DNA from 3 places in the Pantoea sp. NSTU24 genome. Region 3 is predicted to be linked to each of the others. Evidence: predicted binding sites of a transcription regulator. Region 3 holds the regulator's gene; each other region holds the start of a gene.

Region 1 (2,272 bases), 2.5 Mb from region 3:
ACGCGCACCCGTCATCTGGTTACACAGTTGCTCAACGTCTCGCGCCAGGATGACCAGAGTGTGGTCGCCAGCGTTGAGCATATTGAACTGGAAGATCTGCTGAAGGAGAGCATCGAGCAGCTGATGGTGGTGGCAGATAAACGCGGCATCGATATCGGCTTTAACGGCACCACGCAGTACCGCCTGCAGGCCAGCCGCTCTGAACTGCGTAGCCTGTTCGACAACCTGATTGGCAACGCCATGCTGCACACGCCGGAAGGCAGCCTGGTAGATGTTCTGCTGCATCGGGTTGCGGGCAGGACAGTGGTCGATATTGTTGATAACGGCACGGGCATGCCGGACGCTTTCATTGACCGCGCATTCGATCGTTTTACCCGTTCGCCCGACGCCAAAGCGCAGGGCAGCGGCCTCGGATTATCGATCGTGCGCAACGTCGCACAGAAATATCAGATGCAGGTCGCCCTTTCCAACTGCCTGACGCCACAGGGTTCCGTTTGTGGTTTGCAGGTTCGCGTCACTCTTCCCTGATCCCGCCCGTTTGATCACGAACCAGACAACGTAAACGGTTGCCTGGTTCCGTTCGATCCTGGTCATTATTGTGAAGCAAATCACAATTTCGCTGAATTGTAATGCAACACTTTTTGACAAACGTGAGCAAAATCTATTTTCTATCGGACTGTTACAGGCACGCTACGCGGGCTGAAAACGGCTGTTTTTGCTGAACCTCTTATTCCCCTCCAGGGGACCGATATCTCTCTGACTGCCTCTGCTGGGTGGCGGTCAAAAGCATGTGGCTGATGATAATGAAATATAAAACGTTGATAGCAGGTGCCGCGCTGGCATGTTCACTGACCGGTGCTGCGCAGGCCGCAGAAAGCGATCCGCAGTATGTTTCAGACTGGTGGCATCAGAGCGTTAACGTGGTAGGCAGTTACCACACCCGCTTCGGACCGCAGTTCAATAACGACGTTTATCTGGAATATGAAGCGTTTGCGAAGAAAGAGTGGTTCGATTTTTACGGCTACCTCGACGTGCCTAACTTCTTTGGCGTGGGCAACAGCAACGCTAACGGCGTGTTCGATCACGGTTCACCGATGTTCATGGAAATTGAGCCGCGCTTTTCCATCGATAAGCTGACCGGCACCAGCCTGGCCTTTGGTCCGTTCAAAGAGTGGTACTTCGCGAACAACTACATCTACGACATGGGCCGTAACAGCGGCAATCGCCAGAATACCTGGTATATGGGTCTGGGCACCGATATCGATACGCATAGCGATGTCGGGCTGTCGCTGAACGTTTATGCGAAATACCAGTGGGAAAACTACGGTGCGGCGAACGAAAACAGCTGGGATGGCTATCGCTTCAAGGTGAAATACTTCGTGCCCATCACCACGCTCTGGGGCGGTAATCTGGGCTATGTCGGCTTCACCAACTTCGACTGGGGTTCCGATCTCCGCGATAAAGCCGGCCCATCACGCACCAGCAACTCCATCGCCTCCAGCCACATTCTGTCACTGGGTTACGATCACTGGCATATCTCTGCGGTGGCACGTTATTTCCACAACGGCGGCCAGTGGGCAGATGGTGAGGACGTGAACTTCGGCACAGGACCATTTGAGTTGAAATCAACCGGCTGGGGTTACTACCTGGTGGCGGGTTATAACTTCTGATAACAACAGGCGGCGCAGCGTGCCGCCTGTTGTGCTGCCGCGCTGGCAGGAAATCAACCTTCCTGGCCAGCGCATCTGTTTACAGACCTTGCAGTTAAGCACGACCCGTTCACGGCAATCACTCCTGCGACTTCTCAACGTTGATACGCCATGGAATGTTGAATTTATCGATAAACATCGCAAAGCCATTTGACCAGAAGGTCTCCTGCCACGGCGTCGTCACCTTGCCGCCTGCTGACAGTTTTTCAAACCAGGCTTTACCCTCTTCGACATCATTGGTGGAAAGGCTGACCGCATAACCGGCATGCTCAGACGCTGGCGGCTTCGCGGTATCGCCATCGCTCAGCATCAGTTCGCCATCACCAATGCGCAGCTGCGCATGCATGATCTTTTCTGGCGGCTGCGGCGCGGCAGACTGGTCACCAACCTGCTCACCCTGATCCGGCATATCGCCGAACGTCATTTTGCCGAGCAGCTCGCCCCCGGTTGCCTGCAGGTAAAAGTCGATAGCCTCTTCACAACGGCCATAGAGAAACAGATAAGGACTGACTTGCATCTTCACCTCTATTTGTCGGTTGGATTTTTACAGTACCTTAAGAGTG
Region 2 (2,272 bases), 2.1 Mb from region 3:
AGAAACGCCCAGGCCCACTGCCAGCGACAGCGCAATAATCATGATGGCGCGACGGTTAAGCGGCTCGCGCGACACGATGCGCACCCCTGACGCGGCGATGGTACCGAACATCACGATGGTAGCACCGCCGAGCACCGGTTCAGGGATCATCTGCACCAGCCCGCTAACTGCCGGGAACAGCCCCAGCACAATCAGCATCAGCGCCACCACAAAGCCCACGTAGCGGCTGGCCACGCCGGTCAGCTGAATCACGCCATTATTCTGTCCGAAGCAGGAGTTCGGGAAAGTATTAAACAGCGCGGAAACAAAGGAGTTAAGACCGTTCGCCAGCACGCCGCCTTTCAGGCGTTTCATATAGAGCGGACCGCTGACCGGCTGCTCAGAGACATCGGAGGTCGCGGTGATATCGCCGATGGTTTCCAGTGAGGTCACCATAAACACCAGCATCAGCGGGATAAGCAGATTCCAGTCAAAACCCAGACCATAGTAAAGCGGGGCTGGCACCACAATCAGCGGCTGATTAGCCGGCACACCCGCAGCAGGCAGCATGTTCATCGCCCAAGCCAGCAGATAACCCACCGCCATTGCAATCACCAGTGAGGCTACACGCAGGTAGGGATTTTTCTGCCGGTTAAGCAGCACAATCACCAGCAGCACGGCACCCGCCAGCATCAGATTTTTTGGTGCGCCGAAGGTGTGGTCGTTCATGGCAGCAAAGCCGCCACCGATTGAGGTCAATCCCACCTGAATCAACGACAGGCCAATAATCATCACGACAATACCGGAAACCAGTGGCGTGATAATCCGGCGCGCCAGATGCAACACGCGCGACAACACCATTTCGGTACAGGAGGCGACCATCAGCGTGCCAAACAGGGCAGCCATCATGGCGGGCACGTCAGCTCCGCCATTTTTCAGCGCCATTCCGCCCATGATCAGCGGCGTTACGAAGTTAAAGCTGGTGCCCTGAATTGACAGCAGGCCCGAGCCGACCGGTCCCCAGGTTTTGATTTGCAGCAGTGAGGCGACGCCCGAGGCAAACAGCGACATGCTGATTACGTGCCGGGTATCCTCTGCAGGCAAACCCAGCGCCTGACAAATCAGAATGGCGGGGGTAATCACCGCAACGAACATCGCCAGCAGATGCTGACCGGCGGCAAACAGCGTCTGCGGCAGCGGTGGACGATCTTCGAGACGGTAAATCAGTTCGCTGTGCTGGGCGGAGGGCTGGTCTGGCTGCGGAGTGATGGACATCTTCTGTTCTTCCCGAAAAAGTGTGTGGCGATTGTAATCATCCGCAGGCTAAAAGCAATCGTTTGCCCGTGGGGATAAACCGGCCGCAACAGCGGGATCTGACTCAGACGTTGGTGTAACGGGTGTTCTCTGGCAGCCAGCGTTCAATCAGGGCGCTGGCCTGTTCGGGATAGTGTTGATGGATATGGCGCGCCACGCGCTGCACTTCCGGCACCATCGCCTGATCGCGCAGCAGGTCAGCCACTTTAAATTCAGCGTTCCCGGTCTGGCGTGTGCCCAGCAGCTCACCGGGGCCGCGGATCTCCAGGTCGAACTGGGCAATCACAAAGCCATCATTGCTGTCGCGCAGCACCTGCAGACGCTTCTGCGCCGTCTTGCTCAGGGGCGCTTTATAGAGCAGCACGCAGTGGGAAGCGACGGCACCACGACCAACACGCCCCCGTAGCTGATGCAGCTGCGCCAGCCCTAACCGCTCCGGATTTTCGATGATCATCAGGCTGGCGTTAGGCACATCCACGCCCACTTCTATGACGGTTGTTGCGACCAGAAGCTGCAGCTCATTGGCCTTGAACGCCTGCATGACCGCCTGTTTCTCTGCGGGTTTCATCCGGCCATGCACCAGCCCGATGTTTAAGCCAGGCAGCGCCGTTTTCAGCGATTCCCAGCTCGCTTCCGCTGCCTGGGCTTCCAGCAGGTCTGACTCTTCAATCAGGGTGCAGACCCAGTAGGCCTGACGTCCTTCGCGACAGGCGTGCTCAACCCGCGCCACGATCTCATCACGTCTGGAGTCGGGGATCGCCACCGTGGTCACCGGCGTACGTCCCGGCGGTAGCTCGTCGATAGTGGAAGTATCCAGATCGGCATAGGCGGTCATCGCCAGGGTGCGCGGGATCGGGGTGGCGGTCATGATCAGCTGATGCGGATGAAAACCCTGCTCTTCGCCCTTTTCCCACAATGCCAGTCGCTGGTGGACGCCAAACCGGTGCTGCTCATCAATAATGACCAGCGCCAGCCCGCT
Region 3 (2,272 bases):
GGATACGGTAAAAATCTCGTTTTATCCGCCCAGCCTTGTTAGAATCCCGCTTTCGTTGCGCAACGCGCGCAACGCTGATTCCGTTTGCGCATCTTTTCAGGCGTGTTTACCTCCGCCAGCGGCTGTTCAGCCGCCATAAACGCGGCATTTTTGCGAAAAATTCCCTGAGCATACGCAAACGTTTAACATTAAGCTTATCATAGCGTTAGATAAGCACTGGAGTCCGATTCTCATGGCAACAATAAAAGATGTGGCAAAACGCGCTGGCGTCTCCACAACCACCGTTTCGCACGTCATTAACAAAACCCGCTTTGTCGCTGAAGAGACGCGTGATGCGGTCTGGCAGGCGATTAAAGAACTGCACTACTCGCCGAGCGCCGTGGCACGCAGCCTGAAAGTGAACCACACCCGCACGCTGGGGCTTCTGGCTACCTCCAGCGAAGCGCCCTACTTCGCTGAAATTATCGAAGCCGTTGAGAATCACTGCTTTGATAAAGGCTACACGCTGATCCTGGGTAATGCGCATAACGATCTGCAAAAGCAGCGCGCCTATCTCAGTATGATGGCGCAGAAGCGCGTAGACGGCCTGTTGGTGATGTGCTCCGAATACCCGGACGACCTGCTGCAGATGCTGGAAGAGAACCGTAATATCCCGATGGTGGTGATGGACTGGGGCGAATCCCGCGCTGATTTCACCGACACAGTGCTGGACAATGCCTTCCAGGGCGGTTATCTGGCTGGCCGCTATCTGATTGAACGCGGACACCGTGATATCGGGGCTATCCCCGGCCAGATGGAGCGTAATACCGGTGGCGGCCGCCATGCCGGTTTCCTGAAAGCGCTGGAAGAAGCAGGTATTCAGCCACGGGACGAATGGATTGTTCAGGGTGACTTTGAGCCGGAATCAGGCTATCAGGCAATGCAGCAGATCCTGTCGCAGAAACAGCGTCCTACAGCGGTGTTCTGTGGCGGCGACATCATGGCGATGGGCGCGATTTGTGCTGCCGATGAGATGGGGCTGCGCGTTCCTCAGGATATTTCGGTGATCGGATATGACAATGTGCGCAACGCGCGCTATTTCGCACCAGCCCTGACCACCGTTCATCAGCCAAAAGCCCAGTTGGGTGAAAAAGCGCTGGATATGCTGCTGGACCGTATCACCAGCAAACGCGAAGTGTCGCAAACCATTGAGGTTCACCCGACGCTGATCGAACGTCGTTCCGTCGCCGACGGCCCGTTCCGCGACTACCGACGTTAATCTTCGCTTAACCACTCCTGATTAAGCGTCTGTGCATCACCCAGATAGCTGAGCAACCAGCCTGTCGCGGGTGATGCACGATCTTCTGCCCAGCTGACGCAGCAGGGACTGTCCGGAAAGGGAACCGGCAGCGTCAGCTCGGCCAGATCGCCGCTGTCGAGCAGTGGCCTGGCCAGATGACCGGGCACCATCGCCACACACAATCCAGCCTGCACACACTCCAGCCCGGTCTGCCACTCCGGCACGACCAGCCTGCGCTGATTATCCAGCGTCCACGTCATGCGGCGCGGCAACGCCCGCGAGGTGTCTTCCAGTACCAGTGACGGCCAGCTGCGCAGTGTGTCATCATCGATCTGGCTTGCCTGCGTCAGAGGATGATCGGGCGCGACTACGCAGCGCCAGTTCAGTGTGCCCATATCGCGGAAGGCAAAACGTCCGCCTACCGGTATGGCCTGAGTGGCGCCAATCGCGATCTCCACCCGCCCATCAGCCAGTGCATCCCAGACACCATTAAACACTTCATAGCTGATGCTCAGCTCCATGTCCGGAAAGTGGCGATAGAAATCTTTGACCAGCTGACGGGTACGCTGAGGCTTGGCGATACGGTCAACGGCAATACTCAGCTGGCCGCGCCAGCCATTCGCCAGCTGCTGACACTGTCTGCGGGTAGCGAGCATTTTTTTGATGACGCTGCGCCCTTCGCGCACAAAATGTTCCCCAGCCGGAGTCAGTACCACTTCCCGATGCTGACGTTCAAACAGCGGGACTGCCAGCCACTGCTCGAGCTGGCGCACGGTGTAGCTGATGGCAGAGGGCACCCGATGCAACTCCTGGGCTGCCGCGCTGAAACTGCCTCCGCGGGCTACCGCGTCAACCACCTCTAATGCATATTCGGACCACATAATCAGCCTTCAAAAATTTTAACAGCAATCGGCAAATATTAGCGTTTCACAGCAGCGAGCGCACCTTTTACACTCTGCCGCGTTTATCCTGCAACCCTGAGAATCAGATGTT

What was found. The regulator PurR, encoded in region 3, represses purine synthesis genes. The targets are predictions, from matches to a motif close to CANGCAAACGTTTGCNTG.
Region 1: a site for PurR is predicted at 556-573, ahead of ACLHDD_RS17015 (nucleoside-specific channel-forming protein Tsx). Genes of this name have one in related genera too.
Region 2: a site for PurR is predicted at 1,306-1,323, ahead of ACLHDD_RS15285 (nucleobase:cation symporter-2 family protein). Genes of this name have one in related genera too.

The regions. Positions count from the first base shown of each region.
Region 1 is NZ_JBKIWZ010000001.1:3,589,983-3,592,254, reverse strand. Features, by position in the region: gene ACLHDD_RS17020 (sensor histidine kinase) at 1-528, shown strand, start outside; gene ACLHDD_RS17015 (nucleoside-specific channel-forming protein Tsx) at 804-1,670, shown strand; gene yjdN (VOC family metalloprotein YjdN) at 1,789-2,226, opposite strand.
Region 2 is NZ_JBKIWZ010000001.1:3,195,104-3,197,375, reverse strand. Features, by position in the region: gene ACLHDD_RS15285 (nucleobase:cation symporter-2 family protein) at 1-1,254, opposite strand, end outside; gene recG (ATP-dependent DNA helicase RecG) at 1,358-2,272, opposite strand, start outside.
Region 3 is NZ_JBKIWZ010000001.1:1,111,118-1,113,389, reverse strand. Features, by position in the region: gene purR (HTH-type transcriptional repressor PurR) at 233-1,258, shown strand; gene punR (DNA-binding transcriptional activator PunR) at 1,255-2,160, opposite strand; gene punC (purine nucleoside transporter PunC) at 2,268-2,272, shown strand, end outside.